One region of the Pseudomonas sp. Marseille-Q8238 genome, then DNA from elsewhere that is predicted to be linked to it. Evidence: riboswitches for the same ligand, from Rfam matches in the RefSeq annotation. Region 1 holds a riboswitch; each other region holds the start of a gene.
The links. Region 1 has a riboswitch for cobalamin ahead of ACWPW0_RS07710 (TonB-dependent receptor). Riboswitches for the same ligand answer to the same signal wherever they lie in the genome.
Positions count from the first base shown of each region.

Region 2: linked by a shared signal. The riboswitch ahead of cobO (cob(I)yrinic acid a,c-diamide adenosyltransferase) and the one ahead of ACWPW0_RS07710 (TonB-dependent receptor) in region 1 are both predicted to bind cobalamin.
Region 3: linked by a shared signal. The riboswitch ahead of ACWPW0_RS07065 (CbtB domain-containing protein) and the one ahead of ACWPW0_RS07710 (TonB-dependent receptor) in region 1 are both predicted to bind cobalamin.

Region 1 covers NZ_CBCOPI010000001.1:1,659,161-1,662,413, forward strand. Annotated here, with positions in the region: gene ACWPW0_RS07710 (TonB-dependent receptor) at 1-1,703, opposite strand, end outside; cobalamin riboswitch at 1,813-2,017, opposite strand; gene ACWPW0_RS07715 (AraC family transcriptional regulator ligand-binding domain-containing protein) at 2,119-3,171, opposite strand.
Region 2 covers NZ_CBCOPI010000001.1:1,542,393-1,545,645, forward strand. Annotated here, with positions in the region: gene ACWPW0_RS07105 (C40 family peptidase) at 1-151, shown strand, start outside; gene ACWPW0_RS07110 (O-methyltransferase) at 148-810, shown strand; gene ACWPW0_RS07115 (four-helix bundle copper-binding protein) at 827-1,162, opposite strand; cobalamin riboswitch at 1,276-1,445, shown strand; gene cobO (cob(I)yrinic acid a,c-diamide adenosyltransferase) at 1,596-2,231, shown strand; gene ACWPW0_RS07125 (cobyrinate a,c-diamide synthase) at 2,231-3,253, shown strand, end outside.
Region 3 covers NZ_CBCOPI010000001.1:1,535,595-1,538,847, forward strand. Annotated here, with positions in the region: gene cobW (cobalamin biosynthesis protein CobW) at 1-774, opposite strand, end outside; cobalamin riboswitch at 1,017-1,212, opposite strand; cobalamin riboswitch at 1,293-1,485, shown strand; gene ACWPW0_RS07065 (CbtB domain-containing protein) at 1,587-1,772, shown strand; gene ACWPW0_RS07070 (CbtA family protein) at 1,783-2,502, shown strand; gene ACWPW0_RS07075 (cobalamin biosynthesis protein) at 2,499-2,906, shown strand; gene cobM (precorrin-4 C(11)-methyltransferase) at 2,995-3,253, shown strand, end outside.

The DNA.
Region 1 (3,253 bases):
CCAACCTGCTGGCTGATGGTGGGGTTGATCGGGTCGCGGCTGATGAGCTTTTTCTTGACGATATGGTAAGCCGCCAGGGTCCACTCGCCGCGGCCGTCGAGGAACTGCTGCTTGAGGCCGATCTCGGTCTGTTTGGCTTCGGTCAGGTCCCATTGCTGGTCGGCAACGCCCAGTGTCAGCAGGTTGCTCACGCCATCGGTACTGGTGGCGTACTGGCCATAGAGGGACAAATCATCCGTAGCGGAGAACACCAGGCCGAGACGCCAGTTGCCACCGCTCAGGCTGCGGTCGCTGCGGGTGTTCTTGAGCAGGTCGTCGCGGTCCAGGTGCACCTGGTCCTTGCGAATGCCACTGACCAGCGAAAGACGCTCGAACAGTTGTGTCTGGTTTTCCGCGAACAGCGAGAACTGCTTGATCTGGCTGTGCTCGCCCGGTGCGTAAGGGGCGTTGCTCAGGTAACCGCCACCACCGGATTGCGAGAGCGGAACGCTGCTGCTGGACGTGTTGCTGAAGTCGTGGTTACGCACGAAACGGATCGAGTTGTAATCGACGCCAACCGCCGTCTTGCTGTCCAGGCCGAACAGGTGGTGGTTCAGCGTGAACGTCTGGCGATCGCCGATCTGCTCCTGCTCGTGCTTGATGCGGTAGTAGCCCTTGCGCTCCACCCTGTCACCCGGCAGCCAGCTGTAGGTCTCGGCGTTACGCCAGTAGCGATTGGTCTTGAGGAAGTACAGCTGGTTGCTGGCGCTCAGGGCGTCAGTGATCTGCCAGTCGGTGGTCAGCCGCGTCCATTGGTCGTTGTAGTGGTTATCGGCATTGGCGATGTTGTAGTTCTTCTTGCGCAGGCTCTCACGGTAGTGACCGTTGACCAGGGGCGTGCCGAAGTAGGACGGGGGCTCGATATCGCCATAGTCATGGGCGAGGGTGAAGCTGAGGTCGTCATTGGCGTCCCAGCGCAGGGCGCCGCTGATGGCCAGGCTCTTCGAGTCGCCACGGTCGACCGAGCCATTGCTGGCTTGCTGGTTGAGGGTGAAACGATAGCTCCAGGCATCGTCTAGCGAGCCGCCGCTGTCGAACGCGGTCTGGCGGCGGTCATAGGAGCCGTAGCCAACGCGCAGGTGGTTGCGGATCTCGCCGCTGAACGGTTTTTTCGACACGGTATTGATGACCGCACCGGTGGCGCCTTCGCCATACAGCACGGAGGCCGGGCCGCGCAGCACGTCGATGCGTTCCACCGACCAGGTGTCGACCGGGAAGGTCACGGTGCCGGCGCCGATGTACAGGCGGGTGCCGTCATACAGCTGCATGACCGAGGTGTGCCCGGTGAAGCCGCGTGCCGCCAGTGCGGTCCCGCCATTGCCGACCGCCCCCATGTAGGAAATACCGGGGGAGCGTGTCACGGCTTGCTGGATGGTGGCGTTGTTGCGGTTGCGTACGTCGTCGCCGGAGATGCTGGTGACGCTGGCCGGGGTCTTCAGGGCGCTCAGGCCCAAGCGCGAGCCGGCAGGCAGCGGGGTGTGCAGGTCAGGGCGTTCGGCCTGCTGGTCGGCGGTGTCGGTGATCGCCGTCGAGGGCAGGGCCAATACCTTGTCGGCGGGCTCCTGGGTAGCCGCGATGCTAGGCAGGGAAAGCGCAACCAAAGGAGTCAGACCAGCACGCAGGGAGTTGCGCGCCAGGAACTGGAACAGGGAATTACGGGACATGTCGTTCCACTTAATGCAGGAATGAATGAATCCCGGAGGGAACAACGCATAGGGAACCGCAGGCGCAGAAAGCCCACGGAAACCGGCCTGCGCCCGCCCACCGCGGGTTTGCCAAACAACGTCTCAGGCCGGTCTCCGGGCTTGCGAGGGTCATGAGGCATTCACCTTCCCATGCCGAAGCACAGTGGTCTGTCGAATGCATCGCTCGCTTACCGTTGCGGGGGCAGCACCGGACTTGTCATGGAGATGACGCACCGGTTTCCCGTTTCACCCCATGCACGGCGGCAGGGGGCACCTGAAAACAGCCGGGCATCTGATCATCGAACGTCAATCGAGTCAACGCGAGGAGCCGCTTTGCAGGATGTTTTTTGCGTACACGGATTTCAGCCTTGCGATTGGCTGCAAGAGGAAAGGCTCAGGCGTCCTTGGCCGTTTCGAGTTGGCGGCGATACTGGTTGGGCGTGCAGCCGCGCCAGCGTACGAAGGCCCTGATCAGGCCGCTGGACGTGCTGAAACCGACGCGGCTGGCGACCGTCTTGAGCAGCAGGGCGGGGTCGTTCAGCAAGGTCAGTGTCAGCTCTTCGCGGGTCTGGTCGAGCAGGCGGGCGAAGTTCAGCCCCTGCCGTTCGAGGGAGTCGTGCAGGGTTTTGACGGGCAGTTGCAGGGACTCGGCCAACTGCTCGAGGCTTACCGGGCCACCCAGCATATCGGCCAGACGTGCGCGCAGGGCACTCAGGGGCAGCGGCATGCCGCACTCGGCGAGGTAGGCCAGGATCGGTTGTTCGACCTGGGCGAGCAGGCGTGGATTGGCGCCGGGAGAGGGCATGTCCCAGGCTTCGGCCTTGAATACCAACGCCGAGCTTTCCTGGCCAAAGGTGACGGGTACCTTCATGCTCGACCAGTAGCTGCGGCTCTCGGGGTCGGGGCTGATGAAGTCCAGGCGCCGCAGGAATTGATCGGCAGGCACTCCCGTCTGTTTTTCGAACAGGCGCAGGTGCATCGCCATGAAGTAATCACGCGCGGCCATGGCCGGAAGCGGCCCGCTGATCTGGGTGAACTCCAGGCGCCAGTCGCCGTGTTCGTCCTGATAGAGCTCGCTGCGCGGTACGTTGCTGAGCAGGATCAGGTAATGCATGTAGCGCTTCACCGATTCGCCCAGCGTGGCACTGCTGCTGAGTGCGATATCGATGCCGTGCAGGTCGGAAGGGCACTGGTGGCGGGAGGCCTTCAGGCCGAACGCCGGGTCGCCGGTCAGCGCCACGCAGTAATCCCACAGGGGCTTGAGCCGGATCATCGGCAGGCGCAGTTCATTGTCTTCCTGAACCTGCGGTGCAATGTCTACATGGCGCAGCACGGGGATGGGGTCGATGCCGTAGTCCAGGCGCAAAGTAGTGGTAATGGCACGCACGACCGTCGCCAGCGTGGTGCTGGTCACGGCATCGGAGAGATTGAAGGACGATCGAGGCATGGGGGCACGAACCAGTCGTGTGGTGGTCACGTACTCTAATCCGCAGGGCTATCGGCAGCAAACCGGCTACGTTGGCAGGGAC
Region 2 (3,253 bases), 120 kb from region 1:
CGGCATCTATGTCGGCGAGGGGCGTTTCGTTCATGCGCCTTCCAGTGGGGGGACGGTGCGCCTGGACAGCCTGAGCAATGCCTACTGGCAGAAGTCCTACCTCAGCGCCAAGCGCGTGCTCAGCGCTTCCCGATTGGCCCAGCAGCCATGACCGGCCGCACCCTGGCGCTCGACGACGATCTCTACCGTTACCTGCTCGATGTGTCTCTGCGTGAGTCACCGCTGCTCAAGCGGCTGCGTGAGGAAACCGCGCACCTGTCGATGTCGCGCTGGCAGATCGCGCCGGAGCAAGGGCAGTTCATGTCGTTGCTGGTGCAGTTGACCGGGGCGCGACGTCTGCTGGAAATCGGCACGTTCACTGGCTACAGCGCCATTTGCCTGGCCTCGGCGATGCCCAGCGACGGGCAATTGATCTGCTGTGACCTGCCTGGCGACTACAACGCCATCGCTCGGCGCTATTGGCATGAGGCCGGCCTGCTCGAGCGCATTGACCTGCGCCTGGCGCCCGCACTGGAAACCCTGACGGCATTGGAGCGCGGCGGTCAGGGCGACAGCTTCGACCTGATCTTCATCGACGCCGACAAGGCGAATTACCCGGTTTACCTGGAGCATGCACTGGCGCTGGTGCGCCCGGGCGGGTTGATCCTGTTCGATAACGTGCTGTGGAGCGGCCGCGTGCTCGAATCGCAGCCAGACAGCGCCGACACGCGAGCCATCCAGTCGCTCAACCGCCGACTGAAGAGCGATGCGCGCATCGACCTGTCGCTACTGCCGATTGGCGATGGCCTGACTCTCTGTCGCAAGCGTTGAATAACGCGCCGGAGCATCAGGCTCCGGCGGCCAACGCCTCGCATTCCACTACGCAACGCAGGCAAGCCTGGGCGCATTCCTGACAGTGGTCGTGTTGGTGCTTGCCGCAGGCCTCGGCGCAGGCCTGGCAGGCGAGGGTGCACAGACGGCAGACTTCATCGACCAGCGGACTGTCGCGTGCCATCAGTACGGCGGCCAGCCGACACAGGTCGGCGCAGTCGTGGTCGCAACTGATGCACAGGGCCATATGCTGGATATCGGCTTCCTTGAGGCAGGCGGCAGCGCAGGTTTCACAGGCGATGGCGCAAGCGTTGCAGGACTGGATACAGGAGGCATAGCGTTCTCGGATCATCGGGCGTCTCCTCGTGGAGTGGCTGTTCTACCTGTCGACGCCGCCTGGCTGAGAGGGTTCGCCTGGTCTTCCCAACGGTCGCTCGATTGACCCGTAGGGCGGCCAGCCACTAAGCTGCGCGGCTTGTTCCAGGTGCCTGCCGCGTTGGCGCGAATCAGGTGAAACAGGGAAGCCGGCACACCGTGCTCGATTGCAGGTGACTCCGGCGCTGCCCCCGCAACGGTAGGTGAGGAAAACGTCACGCCTCACAAGCCCGGAGACCGGCCTGAAACGATCCACGGCAGTGCGGAGGGCGCTGCGGGTGGGTGAGTCTGCGAGGCTCATCGCCTGACCCTTTGCCTGTCTTCAATGAATAGTCCATGCGCGTGGTCTGTCTGGCCGGCGTGTGGCGCTTGCGCATTGCCTGCGCGAGCCCTGCTGAGAAAGGCCCGGCATGAGCGAATCGAGTGAATCCGCCTCCCGCGAATCGGCTGCGCGCGATGAGCGCCACAAGGCGCGTATGCAGCGCAAGAAGGCGCTGATCGACGAGAAGATCGCCCAGGCCCAGGACGAGTACGGCCTGCTGCTGGTGCATACCGGCAACGGCAAGGGCAAGAGCAGCTCGGCCTTCGGCATGGTCGCGCGGGCGCTCGGGCATGGCCTCAAGGTTGGCGTGGTGCAGTTCATCAAGGGCGCGGCCAGTACCGGTGAGGAGCGTTTCTTCCGGCGCTTCCCGGATGAGGTCAGCTACCACGTGATGGGCGAGGGTTTCACCTGGGAAACCCAGGATCGCCAGCGCGATATCGACAAGGCGCAACAGGCCTGGGCCGTGGCGGCGCAACTGCTGAACGACCCGCAGATCGGCCTGGTGGTACTCGACGAACTGAACATCGCCCTCAAGCATGGCTACCTGCAACTGGATGCGGTGCTCGCCGACATCGAAGCGCGGCCGCTGCTGCAGCATGTGGTGGTGACCGGGCGCGGCGCGCCAGCGGGCCTGATCGAAGCCGCTGACACCGTGACCGAGATGAGCCTGGTGAAACACGCATTCAAGGCCGGCGTAAAGGCGCAGAAGGGCATCGAATACTGATGACCCAGCCACATGTTTGCCCGGCCCTGCTGATTGCTGCACCCGCCTCGGGACAAGGCAAGACCACGGTGACCGCCGCCCTGGCGCGCTTGCATACGCGTGCTGGCCGGCGTGTGCGCGTATTCAAGTGCGGTCCGGACTTCCTCGACCCGATGATTCTGGCGCGTGCCTCTGGGCAGGACGTGTATCAGTTGGATCTGTGGATGGTGGGCGAGGAAGAGTGTCACCGGCTGCTCTGGGAGGCGGCGGGGCAGGCCGATCTGATCCTCATCGAAGGGGTGATGGGCCTGTTCGATGGTGCACCTTCGGCGGCCGATCTGGCGCGGCGTTTTGGCATCCCGGTGCTGGGTGTGATCGATGGTGCGGCGATGGCGCAAACCTTCGGTGCGCTGGCCCACGGCCTGGCGACCTTCCAGCCAGACTTGCCCTTCGCCGGAGTGCTGGCCAACCGCACGGGCAGCCTGCGCCATGGCGATATCCTGCGCGACAGCCTGCCGCCCTCCATTCACTGGTACGGCGCGCTCCCGCGCAGTGCCGCGGTCGAACTGCCAAGCCGCCACCTGGGCCTGGTCCAGGCCGAGGAATTGGCTGACCTTGATACCCGGTTGGATGCCGCCGCAGATGCGCTGTTGGCCAGTGCCGGGGATGTGCTGCCATTGCCGGTGACGTTCGCCGCGCCCCAGCCCGCATCGGTGCCGGCGTTGCTCGATGGCGTGCGCATTGGGGTGGCCCGCGATACCGCGTTTGCATTCCTGTATCAGGCCAACCTGGACCTGCTGCGTCAGCTCGGTGCCCACCTGGCGTTTTTCTCGCCGCTGCAGGACAGCGCCTTGCCGCCTGTCGACAGCCTGTACCTGCCCGGCGGCTACCCCGAATTGCACCTGCAGCAACTGGCTGGCAATCGGCCGATGGGCGAGGCGATCCGCGCGCACCATGCGGCTGGCAAGCCGATCCTCGCCGAATGCGGCGGCATGCTCTACCTGCTCGAACGGCTGACGGACAAGCACGGCGAAGCGGCCGAC
Region 3 (3,253 bases), 120 kb from region 1:
GAACTCATCGTGATCGTGCTCTTCATGGTCTTCGAGGTCGTGGTGGGTCTTGCGCGCGTCGATGTGCAGCTCGGTTTCGCTGTTCAGGCCGAGCAGCACGGAAAGCGGCAACTGACCGCTACGGGCTTCGATGACCTTGACCGCCTCCGGCAGTTCTTCGGCCACTTCGGCACGCACGGCGGCCAGGGCGTCGGCGTCGAGCAGGTCGGTCTTGTTGAGGATCACCAGGTCGGCGCTGGCCAGTTGGTCGGCGAACAGCTCGTGCAGCGGCGACTCATGATCGAGGTTGGGGTCCTGTTTGCGCAGGGCGTCGACCTGATCCGGGAAGGCGGCGAAGGTGCCGGCGGCCACGGCAGGGCTGTCGACCACGGTGATGACTGCATCGACGGTGCAGGCATTGCGGATTTCCGGCCAGTTGAAGGCCTGTACCAGCGGCTTGGGCAGGGCCAGGCCGGAAGTCTCGATAAGGATGTGGTCGAGGTCGCCGCGACGTGCCACCAGTTCGCGCATGACCGGGAAGAACTCTTCCTGCACGGTGCAGCAGACGCAGCCGTTGGCCAGTTCGTAGACGCGGCCGATGGCTTCTTCCTCGGTGCAGCCTATGCTGCACTGCTGCAGGATGGCGCCGTCGATGCCCAGCTCGCCGAATTCGTTGACGATCACCGCGATGCGCCGGCCTTCGGCGTTGTCCAGCATGTGGCGCAGCAGCGTGGTTTTACCGGCGCCGAGAAAGCCGGTGACGATGGTGACGGGAAGTTTGGCGAGCGTTTTCATGGAGGGCCCTGGCATCAGTAGGAGCGGCGAGCGGGCAATGCGATGACAGGCACCAGCCGAAGCTGGCGCGCGGACATCACCGGATCACCCCGCCCGGTTGTCTAAGAACCTGTTTACGATCTCCTGGCTCGCGGCCATACGGCGTTAAAAACGCCCTCGGAATGCTCATTTACTACTTGTAAACTGCGCTTCCTCGGGCGTTTTTGCCTTGTCTGGTTCTAATCCAGAAGATCGTAAACAGGCTCTAAGCGTTCAGCGAGGCAGGTCTCCTGGCTCACGACCGGCGCTTGGCGCATGCCTTTCGCCTTCCCGCGTCATCGCAGTGGCGTATTGAAAGGCAGCAGTCGTTCACAGTTGCGGGGGCAGCCACGGCTTGCCGTGTTCCCTCTTAGCTTCGCGACCGGCAGGCGGCGAAGAACCTCGAAAGCGGCAAGGCTACGCAGTGCCTGTGGGGCGGTCAATCGCGGTGCGGCGGATGGCCTTGGTAACAAGTTGACGCAATCGGTACTTCGTGGTGTTCTAGCGCGGTTTTTCCAGGTGTCTTGCGCCGCCGTGTGCAAGGTGAAACGGGAAGCCGGTTCGAGTCCGGTGCTGCCCCCGCAACGGTACGCGAATGTCCGGGATCGCCCGCCAACAGGCTGGGACGTTTGATCTCTGCTGCTGATAGCAGTCATCGCAAGCCCGGAGACCGGCCTGGAAGCCCCGTTTGGCAACCCGCGGTGGGCGGGAACGCGTCGGAATCAGGTCCAGCGGATCTGCTCGTGCTGCGTTCCTTCCTTAGCATCGCCCTATAACCCTGGAAGGTTCAGATCATGTCCAGCAGCACTTTGTCGACCTCGGCATCACTCCCGCTTTCCCTCTCGCAGCGTCTGATCCTGGCGATCTCCAGTGTGGTGCTCGGCGCCGCGCTGATCTTCTTCGCCGGCTTCTCGCATATCGAGGCCGTGCACAACGCCGCCCACGATACCCGTCACAGCGCTGCGTTCCCGTGCCACTGAGGATACCGACATGATCAAGCGTATCGCTCAGACCGCAGGTTTTGCCGGCCTGCTGGCCGCCATCGTCCTGACCCTGCTGCAAGCCCTGTGGGTCACTCCACTGATCCTGCATGCGGAAACCTTCGAAACCGCCGAGCCGGTGGCCGCCGTGGCCGAACACAGTCATGAGGCCGCTGTTGCCGAGCACGATCATGGCGCCGCTGCCGGCCACAGCCATGATGCAGAAGCCTGGTCGCCGGAAGATGGCTGGCAGCGCCTGCTGTCCACCGGCCTGAGCAACCTGGTGGTGGCTGTCGGCTTCGCCTTGATGCTCGCTGGCCTGTTCACCCTGCGCGCGCCGAACAAGACCTGGCAGGGCCTGGTCTGGGGCCTGGCGGGCTTCGCCACCTTCGTTCTCGCGCCATCCGCCGGCCTGCCGCCGGAACTGCCGGGCACTGCCGCCGCCGACCTGCTCCTGCGTCAGTACTGGTGGATCGGTACCGCGGCGTCTACCGCCGCAGGCCTGGCGCTGCTGGCGTTCGGCAGCAACTGGGTGCTGCGCATTCTCGGCGTGGTGATTCTGGTCATTCCGCATGTGATTGGCGCGCCGCAGCCGGACGTCCACGAGAGCCTGGCTCCAGAAGCGCTGGAGCACCAGTTCATCATCGCTTCGCTGGTGACCAACGCGCTGTTCTGGTCCGCCCTCGGCCTGGCCGCCGCCTGGCTATACGGCCGTAGCCGCAACGCTTGAGTCTGACTTCATCCACAGTCGTCGCCGGCTTTGGTTGCCGGCGCGACTGTCCGATGGAGGCGCTGCTGGAGCTGCTGCAGATCACCCTGCGCCAATGTGGCCTGCAACTGGCCGACCTCTCGGCACTCGCCAGCAGTGCCAGCAAGCAACACGAACCCGGCCTGTTGCGCCTGGCCGAGCATCTGCATTTGCCGCTCGCCTTCCTCCCCGCCGAACACCTGGCGCGCTACCATGAGCGTCTGACTGAGCCGTCCGCGGCATCACTACAAGCCACCGGCAGTGCCGGCGTGGCCGAGGCCAGTGCGTTGGCCCAGGCGGAAGCGCTGAGTGGCCGCCCCGCGCGTTTATTGGTGAGCAAGCGCAAGAGTGCACAAGCGACGCTGGCATTGGCGGGGGCGTTGTAGCGCTCGACTCACGGATGCTAGTCAGCGAACCCATGGTGGAAGGAAACAGCGTCTTCCACCCTACGTCTTGTGGTTTTTCGAGGCTCCCATGACCGTCTATTTCATCGGCGCCGGCCCCGGCGATCCCGAGCTGATTACCGTCAAGGGTCAGCGGTTGATTCGTTCGTGCCCAGTGATCCTGTATGCCGGCTCGCTGGTGCCCGAGGCGGTGCTGGCTGGAAACAGTGCCGAGCAGGTGGTCAATACCGCCGAATTGCACTTGAGTGAAATCATCGAACTGATCGCTACGGCACATGGCAAGGGCCAGGACGTGGCCCGCGTACACTCTGGTGATCCGTCACTCTACG